One region of the Brachybacterium kimchii genome, then DNA from elsewhere that is predicted to be linked to it. Evidence: riboswitches for the same ligand, from Rfam matches in the RefSeq annotation. Region 1 holds a riboswitch; each other region holds the start of a gene.
The links. Region 1 has a riboswitch for thiamine pyrophosphate ahead of M4486_RS16270 (TenA family protein). Riboswitches for the same ligand answer to the same signal wherever they lie in the genome.

Region 1 (4,776 bases):
TGAACGCGAGCTCCCAGTCCGCCTCGGCCGTTCCGCGCGCCGGTGCTTCGAGGACGCAGTGCCAGGTGACGACGGGTCCGTCGACGTCCTGGACGAGCGTGCCAGTGCCGGTGCTCGCGTGGAGCACCGCCTCGCCCCGCTCACCGATCCGCCACCGCGCCGCACCGTCCCGGATGCGGGCCACGGGGCGGGCGGGGGCCTGCGCGAGCATCAGACTCGGGTCCTTGACCTGCGACATCGTCGCGCTGTCGGTGACGAGCCCGAGGCGCAGCGACAGGGTGCGCGGGCGGTCGTCGTCGTTGCGCAGGCGCAGCGTCTCGCGGATGCCGCGGCCGGACGCTGTGCGCGTGCGCTCGAGGATCATGAGCGGGTCGCCCGGCAGATCGGGTGCGGTGACGACCCAACGGAACATGACCGCTTGTGCGCTGCGCGTCTCGGCGGGGAGGGGCGAGAGAGTGAGGTGCTCATGGTCCTCGTCCGCGGACTCGGCAGCGTCCTCGACCTCGCAGGTGAGGTCGGAGACGACGCGGGTGTCTCCGAGATAGATGCCCTGCGCGCCGGCGCCCGTGATCGTGCCGTCGGGCGCCGACCAGGCCTGCAGTGGAGCGCGCAGCACCACGGCGAGGTCGTGGAGGAAGGGTTGGTGGTTCTCGAACTGCCGCGGCGCGGACGGGCTCGGGGAGGACGCGTGCGTGCTCACCGCTTCATGCTTGCACGCGCGGTCTTCGTGCGCTCGGCGAATGCACGCCCGCGCTCAGTCCAGCGCCTGCTGCCAGAACGCGGCCTCCATGCGGGTGGCCGTGCGGAAGATCCTCTCGAGCCGCGCCCGGCGGTGGGCAGGCAGGTCGCCGCCCGCGAGCTCGTCGAGCCGCGCGGCGGCCACGGCGGCGCTCGCCTGGAACTCCTGCCCCGCGTACTCGGCGATCCACTCGCCGTAGGGATGCTCGGCGCCCTCGGCGAGGCGCGGCGCGAGCGCGGTCCCGATCTCCGCATAGCCGATCGCGCAGGGCGCGAGGGCGACCTGCAGGTCCAGGGCGTCCCCGGCCATGCCGGTGTCCAGGACGAAGCGCGTGTAGGCGACGGTGCCGGGCTTCTCGTCGGCCGTCTCGAGCACCTCGCGGTCGATGCCCCACGACGCCGTGAGCCGCACGTGCAGAGCGGTCTCGGTGACGATCGCGGTCAGGGAGTCCGCGGCCGAGCGGATGCCCTCGAGAGTGTCGGCCTTGTACGCGGCCAGGGCATTGGCCCGCGCGAACTGGAAGAGGAACAGGTAGTCCTGGACCAGGTAGTCCTGGAAGGCGGCCAGGGGGAGCGTGCCCTCGCCCAGCCGCGTCACGAAGGGATGGTGGACGTAGGCGTCCCAGTCCTCGGCGGCGGAGGCCTTGAGCCGGTCGAACAGGGAAGGTGCGCTCATGCCGACGCCCCCTCGGGGGCCGTCTCGTAGGCCGCGTCGAAGAAGTCGTTCTCGAGCCGGACGGTGCGCGCGAAGAAGCTGCGCACGCGCTCGGGGTCCTCGATCTCGGCGGCGTCGAGCTCGGCGCGCAGGAAGTCCACGAGATCGCGGAAACCGGGACCGTCGTGCAGGGAGATCCACTCGGCGTGGACGAAGCTCTCGGGCAGGGGAGCGGGCGCCCTGGTCGCCCAGTCCAGGTAGAGCCATTCGGTGACCAGCAGGACCGCGAGGATCGCGGCGTGGTCGCGGGTCTCCGCGGCCTCGCGGAACACGTCGAGGAAGCCGTCGGTGGGTGCGGTGTTCGGGATCTGCGCGCGCTGCTCCTCGCTCACCCCGAGCGCGTCGAGGGCGCGCAAGAAGTACGTGTTCTCGTCACCGGCGACCTCTCCGGCGAAGCGCGCGAAGCGCAGCCGGGCGGCGGGGGTGCGGGCGGTGGCCAGCGCGGCGCCGATCAGCTGCAGGAAGGCGTCGAGGAAGCGATGGTCCTGCACCAGGTAGCGCGCCATCACCTCGTCCGGGACGGTTCCCGCGTGCAGCTCGCGCACGAAGCGGTGACCGACGGCGCGCTCCCACGCCTGGGCGTGCTGGTGGCGCAGGGACGCCGTCAACGCGGCATCCTCGAAGAACGGACGTGGGGCACGTGTCATGGCGGCAATCCCTCCGCGAGTACGAGCTCGATCAGGTTCAGCGGGTGTGTTCTCAGCCCTGGTCAGGGCACCCCGTGCACGTGCGAGGCTATCGCCGCCGCGCCCATCGGACACGGTCGTCCCGCGGCGTGAGAGGGAGCGGGGCCTGCGGGAGGACGCCGCGGTCTACGCTTCGCAGCATGCTCGGACTCCTGCGCAGGCGCGCCGGCGCGCTCGCGATCGGGGCGCTCGCCCTGGGCGCCGTGCTGTGCGTCCTCAGCGGCGGGCTGCCTTCGCAGGATCTCGCAGCACTGATGGCGCGGGTCGCGCCCGTGCTCGGATTCGTCCTCGCGATCGCGGTGCTCGCCGAGCTCGCGCGCGAAGCAGGACTCCTGGACGTGATCGCCCACGGCCTCACCGTCCTCGCGCACGGGCGCACCGCGGTGCTGTGGTGCGCCGTGTGCGCGCTCGCCGTGGTGTGCACGGCCTTCTTCTCCCTGGACACGACGGCGCTGATCATGACCCCGGTGGTCGTGCTCACGGCGCGGCGCGTCGACGTGCCCGCGGTGCCCTTCGCCCTGGCCACGGTGTGGCTCGCGAACACGGCGTCCCTGCTGCTGCCGGTCTCGAACCTCACGAACCTGCTGGCCAGGGACGTCCTGGGCGGGGGCACGGCGTCCTTCCTGGCCCGCAGCGCGGCACCGACCCTGGTCGCGATCGTGGTGCCGGTGGCCCTCGTGGCCGTCGTCCATCGCCGGGACCTGCAGGGTCGATTCCGGGCGTCGCCCGCCCCGCAGATCCATGACCGCGCGCTGCTGCGGATCAGCGGATGCGTGGTCGTCGTGCTGCTGCCCCTGCTCGTGGTGGTGCCCGCGGTGTGGATCCCGGCGGGCGCCGCCGCGCTCGTGCTGCTGCTCGCCTTCGCGCTGCGGCGCCGCGAGGCGATCGGAGCGCACCTGGTGCCCTGGCGTCCGCTCGCGATCGCCCTCGCCCTCTTCGTGCTGGTGGAGACCGCGCACGTGCAGGGTGCGACGTCGTTCGTGCTGCGCGCGGCCGACGGCGGCACGGGGCCGATGGGGCTGCTGCGCACGGCCGGCACCTCGGCGCTCGCGGCGAACGTGCTCGACAACCTCCCCGCCTTCCTCCTCCTCGAGCATCGCGCGGGGGACGATCCCACCTCCACCATGGCCCTGCTGATCGGTGTGGACGCGGGGCCGCTCATCACCCCGTGGGCATCGTTGGCCACGCTCCTGTGGCATCAGCGGATGCAGGCGATGGGCGTGCGGATCCCCTGGGTGCGCTTCATGGCGCTGGGCGCGGTCGCGGTGGTGATCACGGTGCCGCTGGCGACTCTCGCGCTGGCCGTCCTGGAGTGAGCGGTCGGGCGCTCAGGCGGCCCCCGGCTCGGACAGCAGACGCTCGGGGATCCGCTCGCGTCCGTCGACCTGGGCCACGAGATCGCGGTCGATCCGGCTGCCGCGCCGGACGATCGTGAGCGTGCCGCGGACCTCGAGGATCACCAGCTCCACCTCGTCGAGGGCGAGCACCCCGCTCACGCGCAGACGATCCAGCAGCATGCCGCGCGTCAGCCTGCTGCGACGCAGGCCGGCCGCGACCGGCTCCCCGTCGACCATGACGACGACGGGACGCGTGCGCCGCAGGAGCAGGGGGACGCGGCGGAACCTGCCCGTGACGTACTCGAGGACGACCAGGGTGCTCAGCACGACGATCGCGCCGAGCATCGTCGGGGATTCGCCGAGGGTCGCGCGGGCGGTGATGCCGCCGACGACGGCGAGGACCACGAAGCTGCCGGCGCTGGGCCGGGCCATCAGGCGCGGGCCGATCACCTGCATGAGCAGGGAGAAGAAGCCGTACAGCACGATGGTCGAGGCGACGACGCCGAGGACCGCGCTGCCGCTGATCCCGACGTAGTCGCGCCAGATGAGGTCCCAGTCGATCATGGGGCCATTGTCGTCCCTCGGGACCCGCGCCTCACGACTCGCGACTCACGCCTCGCGCGCGGCGAGCGGGATCCGTCCTCCCGCGAGCACCATCTCCACCTGGCGCGGCGAGAGCCGGTGGTGCACGGCGACCTCCCGGTCCCCGATCCGTGCGGTGAGGTCCGTGCCGGCCTCGAGCGCCGCGTGGACGCCGTCGATCTCGACGAGGTCGCCCGCGGAGATCCGGTCGTGGTCCTCGGGGTCGTCGAACTCGAGGGCGAGGATCCCGAAGTTCGCGAGGTTCTGCCAGTGGATGCGGGCGAAGGACACCGCGATGACCGCCTTCAGCCCCAGGTAGCGGGGAGCGATCACGGCGTGCTCGCGCGAGGAGCCCTGCCCGTAGTTCTTCCCGGCGACCACCACGTGGCCTCCCGAATCCTTCGCCTTCCCGGCGTTCGCGGGATAGTCCGGGTCGATGCGGGTGAAGGTGAACTCGGAGATCTTCGGGATGTTCGAGCGGTACGGGAGCACGCGCGAGCCGGCGGGCATGATCTCGTCGGTCGAGACGTCGTCGCCCATCACCAGGATCACGGGGGCCCGCAGATCGTCGTCGATCGGCGCGAACTCGGGGAGGGAGGAGATGTTCGGCCCCTTCACGAGCTCGACCTCGCGGGCCTCCTCGAGCGGCAGCGGCGGCTGCAGCATGTCCTCGATGCGCGCGAAGGTCTCGGGGAGCTGCGGGCGCGGGGCCGGGATC
Region 2 (4,776 bases), 1.6 Mb from region 1:
CGGATCATGCCGGCGCAGGGACGGAACCGCTGAGCGCCCTCCCCGCCGGCCTCGTGGAAGAGGCATCGTGAGCACCAGCGACACCCGCCCCAGCGCCCCGACCCCCGACGCGCCCGTGAGCGGTCGCGTCCCCAACGTCCTCTCGATCGCCGGGACCGATCCGACGGGCGGCGCGGGCATCCACGCCGACCTCAAGTCCTTCGCCGCCCAGGGCGCCTACGGGATGGCCGTGGTGACCGCCGTCGTCGCCCAGAACACGCAGGGAGTGCGCGGCGTCGTCGCGCTCGACCCGGAGTTCGTCGGCGAGCAGATCGACGCGGTCTTCGAGGACGTGCAGGTGGACGCCGTGAAGATCGGCATGGTCGCGAACGCCGCCATCGCGAGGGCCATCGCGGAGCGCCTGCGCCGCCACGGGGCGCGCAGGATCGTCCTGGACCCCGTGATGGTCGCCAAGAGCGGTGACCGCCTCCTGGACGAGGACGCGGTCGACGCCGTGCGCGAGCAGCTCGTGCCGCTGGCCGACGTCCTCACCCCGAACCTGCCCGAGGCCGCGGTGCTGCTGGGGGAGGAGCCCGACTGGAGCGAGGCGGAGATGCGCCGGCGCGCCCACGACCTGCTGGCCCTCGGACCGCGCCGCGTCCTCCTCAAGGGCGGCCACCTCGAGGGGTCGCCCACCAGCACCGATCTGCTGTGCGGGAGCGAGGGCATCCTCGAGCTGCCCGCCCCGCGCATCGAGACGACCAACGACCACGGCACCGGCTGCACGCTCTCGGCGGCGATCGCCGCTCGGCTGCCGCGCATGCCCGTCGAGGACGCCGTGCGCGGCGCCAAGGAGTACCTCCATGGCGCGCTCGCCGCGAGCGACCGGCTCGACGTGGGGCGCGGCCACGGACCGCTGCACCACTTCTTCGCGCTGTGGGAGGGCGAGGGGATCCCGGCGCGCTGACCCCGGCGCCGGCTCGCCCTGCGGACCCGGGGTCACCGGTCCGGCGCCGCCTCGGTCCAGGCCGCGCTGAGCACGCGGGACGCGCGCAGGGGGTCGTCGGCCGCGCAGACCGCCGAGACTACCGCGCACCCCGAGGCGCCCGCGCGCCGCAGGGCCGGGACGTCGGCCGTGGTGATCCCGCCGATCGCGACGCTCGGCACCGGGGACGCGGCCGCGAGCAGCGCGAACCCCTCGACGCCGAGGGCCGGCGGATGATCCGCCTTGGTGGCGGTCGCGCGGATCGCGCCGATGCCCACGTGGTCGACGGTGCCCTCCGGCAGCGCGGCCACGGCGTCCAGATGCGCCGACGTGTTCGCGCTGAGCCCGATGACGGCGTCGGGCCCGAGCAGTTCTCGTGCACGGCGCACGTCCTCGTCGCCCTGCCCCAGGTGCACGCCGTCCACGCGGATCCCCTGCTCGCGTGCCGCGACGGCGGCGTCCACGCGGTCGTTCACCAGCAGCAGCGCGCGGGCGTCGATCACCCGCGCGAGACGCTCCAGCAGGCGCACGTGCTCGGCGAGGTCCGCGTGCTTCTCCCGCAGCTGCACCACGCGCGCACCGCCCTCGACGGCGAGCTCGACCGTGCGCACGATGCCGCGCGCACCGCACAGCGCGGCGTCGGTGACGAGGTACAGGCCGAGGCTCTCGCTCGAGGGCCTCATGCCGCCTCGCCCCCGTCGCCCTGATCCGCGAGGCTGACGTGCAGGCGCCCGGGCGCCCGGAGCTCGTCCGGGCCGATGGCGGCGAGGGCGTCGAGCAGCCGGGGCGCGAAGGTGCCCGGACCATCGGCCCCGGAGGCGGCGCGCTCGGCCGCCGCGGAGTAGGCGGAATGCGCGGCGACGACGGCCTCGAGAGCAGGCGTCCCGTCGGGTCGCACGCCCAGGAAGGTCGCGATCACGGCGCCGAGGGCGCAGCCCCCGCCGGTCATGCGGGTCAGCATCGCACTGCCACCGGCGACCTCCACGAGAGTGCTCCCGTCGGTGATGAGGTCGCGCTCGCCGGAGACCGCGACCACCGTGCCGTGGGTCCGCGCCAGGCCGGTCGCCGCCGCGACGGCCGCGTCGATCGGGTCGGAGGAGTCGACGCCTCGGCCGCCCGTGCCCTCACCGGCGAGGGCGAGGATCTCCGAGGCGTTGCCGCGCACGGCGGTCGGTCCCTGGGCCACCAGCTCGGCGGCGAGAGGCGTGCGCACCCGCAGCGATCCGATCGCGACAGGGTCCAGGACCCACGGCGTGCCCGAGCGGCGGGCGCCGCTGACGGCTTCGCGCATGGCCTCGCGCTGCTCGGGCGCGGGGGTGCCCAGGTTGATGAGAAGACCGTCGGCGACCGCGGCGAAGTCGCCGGCCTCGCCCACGATGTCGACCATCGCCGGGGCGGCGCCGATCGCGAGCACCACGTTCGCCGTCACGTTCGTGACCACAGAGTTCGTGATGGCGTGGACCAGCGGACCGCGCTCGCGCACCGCGTCCAGAAGGTCGCCGCAGCGGGCGGCGAGCCCTGCGGGATCGACGGGACCGACGGGTGCCGCGGGGCGCGCGGAGGGATCGGCGGCGACCTCGGGGATGCCGTCTGCGGGGGTTGCGGGGGCCATCGGGCTCCTCTCGTCGGGGCGAGGGGCCGGAGCGGCCGCGGCGGGTGATCGGCGAGGATCCTGGAGGATCGTCGGCACCCGGCCGCGGCTTCGGACATTCCCTACGCCAGCGCTGACTGGATCAGGTTCGACGGGTCTGCTCTCAGCCGCCATCGGCGGCACCCCGTGTCACGTGCCGACGAGCCTAGCGCGCCGGAGAGGACGCCGGGGCGCGCCGCCCGCTCCACGGCCGACACGACGCTCCGCACGCCCGTGGCGCCACGGAATCCTGTGGTGCGCGCCTGTGATGTGTGGCACGGCGCTGCTCGGGGTGACCAGCTCAGAGAGTCGGTCGGGCGTCCAGGACGTCCGTGCGGAAGTCCGCGGCTCGACAAAATAGTTCGTGGCAACTAATACTTTCGGCACGGTCGCACGGACCGCACGCACACCGTCGCGAGCATCGCCCGACGGTCATGACGAAGGAGTCTCCCGTGTCCACTGCCGCACCCGATCTCGAGGTCGATCCGACCGTCGACCCGACGGGCAGCCCCAACATCCTCGGCCCGCGACTGCGCGTGCCCGCCATGGGCATCAAGCCGGACCGGAAGAAGCCGATCTGGTATGTCATCGGCATCTTCCTGGGGCAGTTCGGCCTGTTCGTCGCCCTGATGGGGCCCGCGACGGTGTCGGTCCAGATGAAGGCCCGCACGCTCTCGGACCTCCCGGCGGAGCAGGCCTCGATCGCGGCCGCCGCCCTCGCCCCGGGCGCGATCGCAGCGCTCGTCTTCAACGCCCTCGGCGGACGCCTCTCCGATCGCACGCGATCGGGACTGGGGCGGCGCCGACCGTGGATCATCGGCGGGGCCTTCGCGATGTGCGCGGCGATCCTCATCATGGCGATCGCGCCGAACGTCGTGGTGCTGGCCACCGGCTGGTTCATCGCGCAGGCCTGCGCGAACATGGCGTACGCGGCATACACGGCCTCGCTCGCCGATCAGCTGCCGGACGAGCAATACGGCAAGGTCTCCGGCATCGTGGGCATCGCCCAGAACTCCGCCATCATGGCCGCGACCTGGCTGGCCTCGTTCTTCGGCGGGACCATGGTGGGGCTGTTCATGATCCCCGCCGTGCTCGGCTTCGTGCTGGTGACCGTCTACGCGCTGATGATCCCGGATCCGGTGCTCAAGCAGAACCGCTACCCGTTCAACGTGCGCGAGCTGGTCACCTCGTTCTGGACCAATCCCCTGAAGTTCCCGGACTTCGGACTGGCCTGGTGGGGCAGGTTCATGATCATCCTGGCCTCCTACCTGTTCATCAGCTTCCGCGTGCTGTTCATGACGAACCACCTGGGGCTCGAGGACGCGGCGGCCGCCACCGCGGTCGCCACCGGCGTCACGATCTACACGGTGCTGTCCATGGTCGCCGGACTGGCCGCCGGATGGATCTCCGACCGGATCGGACGCCGCAAGGTGCTCGTGGCGGGGTCGATCCTCGTCTTCGGACTGGGCACCTACATGCTCGCCCACGTCGACTCCGTCGGCGGGTTCTTCCTGTGCGAGGCCATCATGGGCCTCGCCTACGGGACCTACCTCGCCGTCGACCTCGCACTCGTGTTCGAGGTGCTCCCCGACCGCAGGACGGCGGGCAAGGACCTGGGCGTCTTCAACATGGCCAACGCCCTGCCGCAGTCGATCGCCCCGGCCCTGGGCGGGATGCTCCTCGCCCGCATCGGCGGGGGCACCGACTTCACGGTCCTCTTCGTGGCCGCCGCGATCTCGGGCGTCATCGGCGCTGTGCTCACGATGTTCATCCGCGGCGTGAAATAGTAGGGGTGACACATTGATGACGGGCCGGTGCGGCACGATCGCACCGGCCCGCTCTCGTCCCAGGTCGACGGAGACCTGTGCCGAAGGGGAGCCCATGAACACCGAGCAGACCACGCGCGCCGCCGCGACCGCGAGCGCCGCCGAGGGGACCGTCGCCTCGCGCGGGCCGCGCGAGCGCAGCACCGCCAAGGGGCCGGCCGCCGAGAAGCGTCCGGTCCGTCGACGCCCGGGACGGCCCCGCGGGCAGGACTCCGCGGTGGTCCGCGAACAGGCGCTGCAGACGGCCGTGGACCTCATCGCCCGTCAGGGCTTCGGAGCGACCTCCATGGCGCAGGTCGCCGAGGGCGCCGGGATCTCGCCGTCGGGCCTCGCCCATCACTTCCCCTCGAAGAAGG
Region 3 (4,776 bases), 2.0 Mb from region 1:
GGCCAGCACTGCGCAGCCGCGCGCGGACGCCTCCTCGAGCAGGGCGAACAGCTGGGTGCGACGCTCCTGGTCGAGTCCCACGGTGGGCTCGTCCAGCACGAGGAGGGCGGGTTCCTGGGCGAGGGCGGCGATGATCGCGAGGCGTCGTTGCTCGCCCCCGGAGAGCTCGAAGGGCTGAGCGTCCGAGAGGTGCGCGAGGTCGGCGCGCCGCAGCAGGCTCTCGGCGAGTTCGGGGTCGTGCGCCCAGGGCGAGGCGGTGACCTCAGCGCGCACGGTGCGGGCGACGAAGGAGTGCTCGGGCTCCTGAGGGACGAAGGCGATCTTGGTGGGCTCGGGACGTTCGAGGTGTCCTCCGGCCGGATCGGCGAGGCCCAGGATCGTGCGCAGGAGCGTGGTCTTGCCGCTGCCGCTCGGCCCGGTGAGGACCGCGACACATCCTGTGGGAACGGCCAGGTCGATGCCGTCGAGGAGGGGCGAGGCGACGGCCCGCTTCCCCCGGACCTCGTCCCGTCGTCGCCGTCGCGTGATCGAGACTCTCGAGAGCGACAGCACCGGCGGGCCGCACGTGCCGGATGCGCGCGCAGGGGCCGGCATGGCGGCCGGGTCGGGAGCGGCGGCCGGATCGGGCATGGTGGCCGGATCGGGCTGCTCGAGGACGTCGTCGGGAGCGCCGTCCGCGAGCACGTGCGCCTGCGCTCCGAGCACGATCACGCGGTCCACGTGCGGGGCCCAGCCCTCGGCGTCGTGGTCGGCGACCACCAGGGTGCGATCGCCGACCGCATCCAGGATCGCGGCGCGGACCGCGCAGGCCGTCGGCCGATCGAGCATGCTCAGCGGCTCGTCCAGCAGCAGCGCACCGGGATCCAGCGCCAGGGAGCCGGCGAGGGCGAGCCTCTGCTGCTGCCCGCCGCTGAGATCCCACGGCGAGGTCGCGGCGTCCAGCCCGACGCGCGCCGCGTGCAGGGCGGAGGTCACGCGGCGCTGGATCTCCTCGCGGTCCAACGCCGCGTTCTCGGGCCCGAAGGCCGCGTCCCGGCCGACGCTCCCGCCGATCAGGGCGTGCAGCGGCTGCTGCAGGAGCAGTCCGCGCTCGCCCGGCCGGGTGGGGCCGGTGGCATCACCCGCGAGGTCGCCCGTGCTGGTGTCGAGCAGGCCCGTGAGGGCCCGGAGCACCGTCGACTTGCCGCCGCCGCTGGGCCCCGTGAGCAGCACGCGCTGGCCGGCCGGGATGTGCAGGGTGAGGTCGTCGATCGTCGGGCGGGAGCGGGTCGACGGCGTCCAGGTGACGGCGTCGAGAGCGAGCGGCACGGCGGCGTGGGAGGCGGGGCCCGTTCCGTCGGGAGCCGCGTCGCCGAGCGTCCCGTCGGCCCCAGCGGTCGTCCCGTCGGTCCCAGAGGTCGCCCCGAGCACCGTCGGCCCCGCGCTCATGCGCGCGACCGCCGTCCCCACTGGCGCCCTGCCGGGAAGGCGCTCAGGGCGCCGGTCGCGCCGAGGGCGCGCACGATCAGCCACCCCAGCACCCCGCACAGCAGCGCACCGGAGACGATGAAGAAGCCCAGCAGCGCCCAGGCCGAGGCCCAGGACCACTCGGGGTAGTAGGAGAAGCGCTCGTAGACCCATTCGAGGATCCCCGAGAGCGCGCCGCCGGCGATCGCCACGGGCAGGGTGAAGCGGCGGTAGGCGGTGACGAGGAACGCGATCTCGACGCCTCCGCCCTGCAGCAGGCCGCTGACCACAGTGCCGATGCCCCACTGCCCGCCGAGGACCATCTCGAGGACGGCGGCGATGACCTCCGCCAGCACGGCGGCGCCGGGACGGCGCACGATGAGCATCGCCACCAGCGCGGGCAGGAACCACACGCCCGCGAGCAGCCCCACCGACGGGGGCAGGACGGCCTGCAGCGGGGTGAACAGGGTGTACACCTGGCCCCAGGCGAGGAACACGAAGGCGAAGACGACGCCGATCGCGACCGTCAGCACGAGGTCCACGGTGCGGTAGGCCGGCAGCGGCCGACGTGCGAGGGCGTCGCTCGCCGGTGCTGGTGCTGGTGCCGGTGCTGGTGCCGGGGACGCGCCGGTCGCCGCGGTCTTCTCGGCGCGCGCGGAGGGGGCGGCGGGGGTGGAGCTGGTCGACATCTGGTTCTCCTTCCGATGCGGAAGGGGCCGCGAGGCCCGTCGGCCCCGGATGCAGTCATCCGGCGCGGCGGACATCGCAGAAGAATCCCGACTCCCTACGCCGGTCTGAACCGGATCAGGTTCGAGGGTCTGCGCTCTGTGCGCACTCTCAGCACCTCTGCGGTGCTCCCCTGTCTGTGGATGTCAGCGTCGATGATATCGCGCAGGGCGGTCGGTGCGCCCTCGGGATGTGCGCCAGATCGCCCGGGTCGGCCGATGCCCGACGGCTCGTGCGAGGCGACGGGATCGGACGGTCCCGTCCCGACCGGCTCCCGAACGGGCGAACGGGCGCGAGAAGTACGAAACGGTTGCCAAGAGCGCTCTTGGCAACCGTTTCGTACTTCTCGCGACGCAGACGGGGCGCGGATGGGCCGACGAGCGGTCGGCGGGGCTTCAGCGCGCGCGGATCAGCGGCGGGCGCGGATGGCCTGGTCGATCGCCTCGGCGGCGGCGCGGGGATCGTCGGGGGAGAGCAGGAAGTGGGTGCCCTCGCGACCGATGATCTCCACGAGCGTCCCGGGACGCGAGACCATCAGGCGGTACGAGGACCGCTGCTCGCCGGTGGTGAAGACCTTGCGGCCGGGCAGCGCCTCGATGCTCCCGCTCTCGGGCGCGATCACGCGGCCGCGGCGCCAGCCGAGCCCGCCCACCGTCACGCCGAGCGATTCGCCCGGGATGCGGCGCAGCTGCACGGTGCGGAAGTCGGCGACGGGCCAGGCGGGGCGCGGCAGGAACCCGCCGAGGCTCACGGTCACCCCGTCGACGTCGACCACGAACCGGGTGGCCAGCCGCATCCACGACCAGAAGGCGTACACGAGCACGGCCAGGGCGAGCACCAGGCCCAGCACGACCGTCTCGCCGCGCGCCCAGGCGATCGCGTACCCGGCGATGCCGACGCCGATCACAGCGCTCATGCCGATGCGGGTCCAGCCCACCGCGCCGGGAGTCGTCCGCCCCACGTGGAAGGGCGCCTCCGGCCTGCTCACGGTGTCCTCACCAGATGCTCACGCGGTCTTCGGGCGCGCGGTACATCGCGTCGTCCTCGCGCACGTCGAAGGCCGCGTGGAAGGCGTCGAGGTTGCTCGCGATCGCGTTGCAGCGGAACTCGGCGGGGGAGTGCGGGTCGATCGCCAGCATGCGCGCCGCGTCCTGCGCGCGGGACTTCGCGCGCCACACCGTGGCCCAGGACCAGAACACGCGCTGCAGGCCGCTCAGGTCGTCCAGTCGCGGCGGGTTCCCGCCGGAGCGCGCGAGGTAGGCCTTGATCGCGATGGTGAGGCCGCCCAGGTCGCCGATGTTCTCGCCGATCGTGAGGCTTCCGTTGACATGGGGCAGCTCGTCGCCGCCGATGACCGCGCCATCCCCACCGTCTGCGCCGACCGCGCCGACCGCGTCGCCCCCATCGGCCGCGTCAGTCGCCGTCGCCTCCGCCTGCTCGCGCAGCACGCGCGGGGTGAGGGCGTCGAACTGGTCGATGAGCGCGCGGGTGCGCTGCTCGAAGGCCTCGCGGTCCTCGTCGGTCCACCACGAGCGCAGGTTGCCCTCGCCGTCGTACTTCGAGCCCTGGTCGTCGAAGCCGTGCCCGATCTCGTGGCCGATCACGGCGCCGATGCCGCCGAAGTTCACGGCGTCCTCGGCCTCGGCATCGAAGAACGGCGGCTCGAGGATCGCGGCGGGGAAGACGATCTCGTTCGCGCCCGGGTTGTAGTAGGCGTTGACCGTCTGCGGGGTCATGTGCCACTCGTCGCGGTCGACGGGCCCGGCGAGCTTCGCGAAGTCGTGGGCGGCGTCGTGCGCGCGGGCGGCGCGGACCGAGGCGACGAGGTCGTGGGGGTCGAGCACGAGGCCCTCGTAGGTCCGCCACACGTCGGGGTAGGCGATCTTCGGGGTGAACAGCTCGAGCTTGGCGAGGGCCTTCTCGCGGGTGCCCGGCGTCATCCACTCGAGCGTCGAGATCGACTCCCGATAGGCGTCCAGCAGCGCGCCGACGAGCTCCTGCATGCGCGCCTTGTGGTGCGGCGGGAAGTGCCGGGCCACGTAGTCCTGGCCGATCGCGAAGCCCACGGCCCCCTCGACCAGCGAGATGCCGCGCTTCCAGCGCTCGCGCAGCTGCTCGGCGCCGGAGAGGGTGCGACCGGAGAAGTCGAAGTCCTCCTCGACGAAGGCCGAGGAGAGGTACGGGGCGAAGGCGCCGACGGTGTGCAGGGCGGCCCAGGTGCGCAGCACGGCGAGGTCCTCGGCCGCGAGCAGCGGGGCGACGGCCTCGACGAACTCGGGCTGGCTCACGCAGACCACGTCGAAGGCGCCCGCCGGCGCGCCCGTGCCCTCGACGTACGCGTCCCAGGGGAACGCGGGGGCGAGGGCCTCCCGCTGCGTGGCGTCCATCGGGTTGTTCGACTTCTCGCTGTCGCGCAGGCGCACCCGGTCCACATGGCACGCCGCGAGCCGCGTCTCGAAGTCCATGACCGCGCGGGCCAGGTCGCTCGAGTCCCCGGCGACGAGCCCCTCGCGGCCGGGCAGGGAGGCGAGATCGGCGAGACGTGCGAGGTGGCCGACGTACGCCTCGCGGATCGGTGCGTAGGAGTCCTCGCGGTAGTAGGAC
Region 4 (4,776 bases), 310 kb from region 1:
CTGATCCCCGTCCTCGCCGAGTCCCATCGCGTGCTCGCCCTGGACTGGCCGAAGCAGGGCGGCTCGATCCCCTGGGACGGGACGGCGGACCATCAGCGGATGCTGCGGTGCATCGATACCGTCCTCGAGCGCTTCGCCATGGACGCGGTCGACCACGTCGGGCTCTCGCAGGGCGGCGCCCTCGCCCTCGCGTACGCGATCGAGCGACCCGAGCGCGTCTCGCGACTGGTGGCGCTCGCGCCGGCCGGGATCCTGTCGTTCCCGCCCGTCGTCCATCAGCTGCTGTGGGTGACGGCGCGATGCCGTCTGCTGAACCGGACGCTGCCGTCGCTGGTCTTCCGCAGCTGCGCGGCGTGCGCGTGGTTCGCCCGCACCAGCCTGTTCGCGGGCCCCGTCGACGATCTCGAGGACATCGTCGACGAGTTCCATGCCGACGTGCTCGCCCACGGCTCGGCCTCCTCGGACTGGCAGAACGCCTCGATCGGCTTCCGGCGCATGACCGTCGACCTGCGTCCCGATCTGCATCGCATCAAGTGCCCGACGCTGATCATCCAGGGCAGCAAGGACGTGGCCGTGCCGCCGAAGACAACGCGCGCCGCGGCGGACGCCATCCCCGGTGCGAGGTTCGAACTGATCGCCGGGGCGGGGCACTGGTCGAACCGTCAGTGCCCGGACCGGGTGAACGCGCTGATCACAGACTTCCTCGCGGACTGATCGCTTCGGCTGATCGAGTCGGACTGATCGAGTCGGACTGACCGAATCGAGCCCGATCGGCGGCGAGCCCGGATGCGGGGCCGCTGCGGACCGCTGCGGACGGCTCAGGTCCTCAGCGACTGCATCTGCGCGAAGAGCCGCAGCATGGCGGCGCGCTTCTCCGTGTCGCTGCCGTTGTCGTTCAGGATCATCAGCGTCTCGTTGTCGGGCAGCGGATAGGTCGAGTGCGGGAACACGAAGGTCCCGCCGTTGCGGGAGTCGTCCGCGTCCTCCGGGTCCGACGCGGGGTAGCTCTGCGCCCACAGCTCGGCGAAGAGCGCGACGACGTGCGGACGCAGCCGCGAGTAGGCGCTGATGACCTCGCCGGCGACCGCGTCGATCGCGAACTCGACGTCCTCCGTGCACAGGGCAGGGTCGGTGACCGGGGCGTCCCGGGCCGGGTACGTGTCGGACTGCTCCCGGGCCGCGCTGTCTGCCGCCGGGACCTCCGCCGTCGGGCCGTCCGGGTCGACGCGCTCGGCCTCGGCCTGCAGCTGGGCGACGGTCATCAGGTCATGCGCGGCCATCCACGCGGCCATGTCGGCCGCGGCGAGGGCATGGGCCCCCTCGAGGATCGCAGGCGGCTCGGGCTCCTCGTCCGTGCCGTCATAGGTGGCGCCGAACAGGGCGAGCGCCGCCAGGCGGATGCGCGCATCGGCCCCTTCGACGCCTCCCGACGGGATCTCGACGGGCACCTCACCGACGACGGCGAGCGTGGACCACGCGTGGGCGAGCCAGCGCACGTCACCGCCGCTCGCGAGCCCCTGGGCGTAGTGGGCGCACAGGGCGTCGAAGACCGAGGCGCCCTCGGGCGGGGCTGTACCCCTGCACTCCCCCGGCTCCTCGGCCGGATCGCTGGTCGGTCTCATGTGCGCATTCTGCTCCGAAGGACCGACGAACCAGCCGTTGTGGGGTGACGCGGCGCGGCGGCGCCACCGACGACGCGCTCAGTCGTGCAGGTGCTTGATCGCGTAGTCCGCCTGCTCCTTCGTGAACTGCTCGCCGTACTCGGAGGTGATCTGGTCGCGGATCTCGTCGTCGGACATGCCGTCCGCGGAGTACGACTTGGCCTTCTCCAGCGCGTTCTTGTTCCAGTCGGCGTCCACGTGGTCGACCGCGTAGGTGGCGGTCTCCTCGCTGTAGCCCTCGAAGACGAGGGTGTCGTGGATGCCCTTCTTCGAGGAGAAGAGCATGTCGGACTGGATCTTCGCGTCGGCGAGGGCGCCGTCCTTGTCGTCGGGGTCGACGTCCGTGCCGTCGGCAGCGGAGTCGCCGGAATCGTCGGCGTCGGCCGACGACTCGTCGTCCGGGGTCGCGTCGACGGTGTGGTCGGAGGGCGTGGCGGAGTCGCTGGGCTCGTCCGACGCGTCGTCGTCGGACGAGGAGGCGGAGACCGTGGTCGGAGCGGGCTCGTCATCGGTGTCTGCGCTGTTGACGAGCACGACGATCACGATGATGACGGCCGCGATCGCGAGCAGCGCGAGGCAGCCGCAGCCGCCCAGCACCCACCACAGCGTCTTGGACTTCTTCGGCGGCTCCTGCCCCTGGCCCGGGGTCTGCGGGGACGCGGAGAACTGCGGGGCCTGCGAGGAGTCCCCGTACTGCGGGGCGGGGGCCGCGGAGCCGGAGGCTCCGTCCGCGGCCCCGTAGGGACCGCTCGCCGAACCATAGGTGTCGCCGGCGGAGCCGTAGGCACCATTCGCGGACCCGGCGTCGGGGAACCCGGAGTTCGCGGAGCCGTTGTTCTCGGGGGAAGGGGTCGAGCTGGTCATCTGTCGTTCCGTTCGGAAGGAGGTATGTGCGGGCCCCCGTCGCGAGGGTTCGCGGACCCGTCAGCGTGCGCGGAGGAGGGACGGCAGGGAGAACTCTACGGACATCTCGGACGGCCGACCCGACGTCTCGCGACCCGACACCGCGGCAGACGGGACGCGTGGGATCCGACCGAGTCCGCCGTGCGACTCCGCGTGCGTTGCCCGTCGCGGACCGCCCGCCGCCACCGCACGTCCCCCGTGCTACGGTCGTCGCCGATCCCTCGGGTGCCCGTCGCAACGGGCTGAGATCGGACTGACGCAGTCCGAGTACCGACCGAACCTGCTCCGGGTCATGCCGGCGAAGGAAGAAGGAGAGCGACTGCATGTCTGCACGCCCTGAGAACTACCCCACCCACTGCCTCGGCCACCTCGAGGACTCCGAGCACGACATCCGCGTGCCGGTCACGAGGATCTCCCAGGACGACTCCCCCACCGGGACGCCGAACCCGCCGCTCGAGGTCTACCGGACCGCCGGCCCCGGCAGCGAGCCGGAGGTCGGCCTGCCCGCGCTGCGCGAGAACTGGATCCGCGATCGCGGCGACGTCGAGGAGTACCAGGGACGTGCCCGTGACCTGGCCGATGACGGCCGCGGGGCGGTGCGCCGCGGCGGGGCGAGCGCCGAGTGGCGCGGCGCGCGTCGCTCGCCGGTCCGCTCGGTCGGCGGACGCACCGTCACGCAGATGCACTACGCCCGTCGAGGCGAGATCTCCCCCGAGATGCGTTTCGTGGCGCTGCGGGAGGGCTGCGACGTCGAGCTCGTGCGCGAGGAGCTCGCCGCGGGCCGCGCGATCATCCCCGCGAACGTGAACCACCCCGAGGCGGAACCGATGATCATCGGCCGACGCTTCCTGGTGAAGGTCAACGCGAACATCGGGAACTCGGCGGTCACCTCGTCGATCGCCGAGGAGGTCTCCAAGCTCGAGTGGGCCACCCGCTGGGGTGCGGACACGGTCATGGATCTGTCCACCGGGGACGACATCCACACCACTCGCGAGTGGATCCTGCGCAACTCCCCCGTGCCGATCGGCACCGTCCCGATCTACCAGGCTCTGGAGAAGGTGAACGGCGACGCGAACGCGCTCACCTGGGAGATATTCCGGGACACGGTGATCGAGCAGGCCGAGCAGGGCGTGGACTACATGACGATCCACGCCGGCGTGCTGCTGCGCTACGTGCCGCTGACGGCGAACCGGGTGACGGGCATCGTCTCGCGCGGCGGCTCGATCCTGGCCGGCTGGTGCCTCGCCAGGCACCGGGAGAACTTCCTCTACGAGCACTTTGACGAGCTGTGCGAGATCTTCGCCCGCTACGACGTCTCCTTCTCGCTCGGCGACGGGCTGCGTCCCGGGTCCCTGGCAGATGCGAACGACGCCGCCCAGTTCGCCGAGCTCGACACCCTCGCCGAGCTCACCCGCCGCGCCTGGCAGCACGACGTGCAGGTGATGGTCGAGGGCCCTGGCCACGTGCCGCTGCACCTGGTGCGCGAGAACGTGGAGCGCCAGCAGGAGCTGTGCGACGGGGCGCCGTTCTACACGCTCGGGCCGCTGGTCACGGACGTCGCCCCTGCGTATGACCACATCACCTCGGCGATCGGGGCGACGGAGATCGCCCGCTACGGCACCGCGATGCTCTGCTACGTGACCCCGAAGGAGCACCTGGGTCTGCCGGACCGCGACGACGTGAAGACGGGCGTGATCACCTACAAGATCGCCGCCCACGCGGCCGATGTCGCCAAGGGCCACCCCGGGGCCCGCTCACGGGACGACGCTCTGTCGAAGGCGCGCTTCGAGTTCCGCTGGCGCGACCAGTTCGGACTCTCCCTGGACCCGCAGCTGGCCGAGGAGTACCACGACGAGACCCTGCCGGCCGAGCCCGCGAAGACCGCGCACTTCTGCTCGATGTGCGGACCGAAGTTCTGCTCGATGAAGATCTCGCAGGACATCCGCGACGAGTTCGGCGGCGAGGCCGCCCAGCAGGAGATCGCGGCGGCGGGCATGGCGGAGAAGTCCCGGGAGTTCCGCGAGCGCGGCGGGACCGTGTACCTCCCGGAGCCGGGGGTCGGGGTGCCGGTGGGTGAATGACTTCCCATGACCCGGAGGCCCTATCGGAACGTTGGAGGGCGCACACTACTCCCTCCGACACATTCCGACACACACCGACGCACCTCAGCCGACGGCCCCCACAATCGTTCCCATGCCCCCGACGATGGACC

Region 2: linked by a shared signal. The riboswitch ahead of thiM (hydroxyethylthiazole kinase) and the one ahead of M4486_RS16270 (TenA family protein) in region 1 are both predicted to bind thiamine pyrophosphate.
Region 3: linked by a shared signal. The riboswitch ahead of M4486_RS07705 (ECF transporter S component) and the one ahead of M4486_RS16270 (TenA family protein) in region 1 are both predicted to bind thiamine pyrophosphate.
Region 4: linked by a shared signal. The riboswitch ahead of thiC (phosphomethylpyrimidine synthase ThiC) and the one ahead of M4486_RS16270 (TenA family protein) in region 1 are both predicted to bind thiamine pyrophosphate.

What each region holds. Positions count from the first base shown of each region.
Region 1 covers NZ_CP097218.1:3,575,177-3,579,952, forward strand. Annotated here, with positions in the region: gene M4486_RS16260 (glycogen debranching N-terminal domain-containing protein) at 1-700, opposite strand, end outside; gene M4486_RS16265 (TenA family protein) at 755-1,414, opposite strand; gene M4486_RS16270 (TenA family protein) at 1,411-2,100, opposite strand; TPP riboswitch at 2,091-2,185, opposite strand; gene M4486_RS16275 (SLC13 family permease) at 2,280-3,455, shown strand; gene M4486_RS16280 (DUF421 domain-containing protein) at 3,468-4,040, opposite strand; gene M4486_RS16285 (aconitate hydratase) at 4,086-4,776, opposite strand, start outside.
Region 2 covers NZ_CP097218.1:1,950,707-1,955,482, reverse strand. Annotated here, with positions in the region: gene thiD (bifunctional hydroxymethylpyrimidine kinase/phosphomethylpyrimidine kinase) at 68-946, shown strand; gene thiE (thiamine phosphate synthase) at 979-1,647, opposite strand; gene thiM (hydroxyethylthiazole kinase) at 1,644-2,576, opposite strand; TPP riboswitch at 2,657-2,752, opposite strand; gene M4486_RS09210 (MFS transporter) at 3,047-4,381, shown strand; gene M4486_RS09205 (TetR/AcrR family transcriptional regulator) at 4,476-4,776, shown strand, end outside.
Region 3 covers NZ_CP097218.1:1,603,539-1,608,314, reverse strand. Annotated here, with positions in the region: gene M4486_RS07710 (ATP-binding cassette domain-containing protein) at 1-1,428, opposite strand, end outside; gene M4486_RS07705 (ECF transporter S component) at 1,425-2,135, opposite strand; TPP riboswitch at 2,211-2,317, opposite strand; gene M4486_RS07700 (hypothetical protein) at 2,582-3,160, opposite strand; gene M4486_RS07695 (M13 family metallopeptidase) at 3,168-4,776, opposite strand, start outside.
Region 4 covers NZ_CP097218.1:3,262,895-3,267,670, reverse strand. Annotated here, with positions in the region: gene M4486_RS14910 (alpha/beta fold hydrolase) at 1-714, shown strand, start outside; gene M4486_RS14905 (hypothetical protein) at 819-1,622, opposite strand; gene M4486_RS14900 (Ltp family lipoprotein) at 1,701-2,525, opposite strand; TPP riboswitch at 2,778-2,888, shown strand; gene thiC (phosphomethylpyrimidine synthase ThiC) at 2,888-4,645, shown strand; gene M4486_RS14890 (MFS transporter) at 4,758-4,776, shown strand, end outside.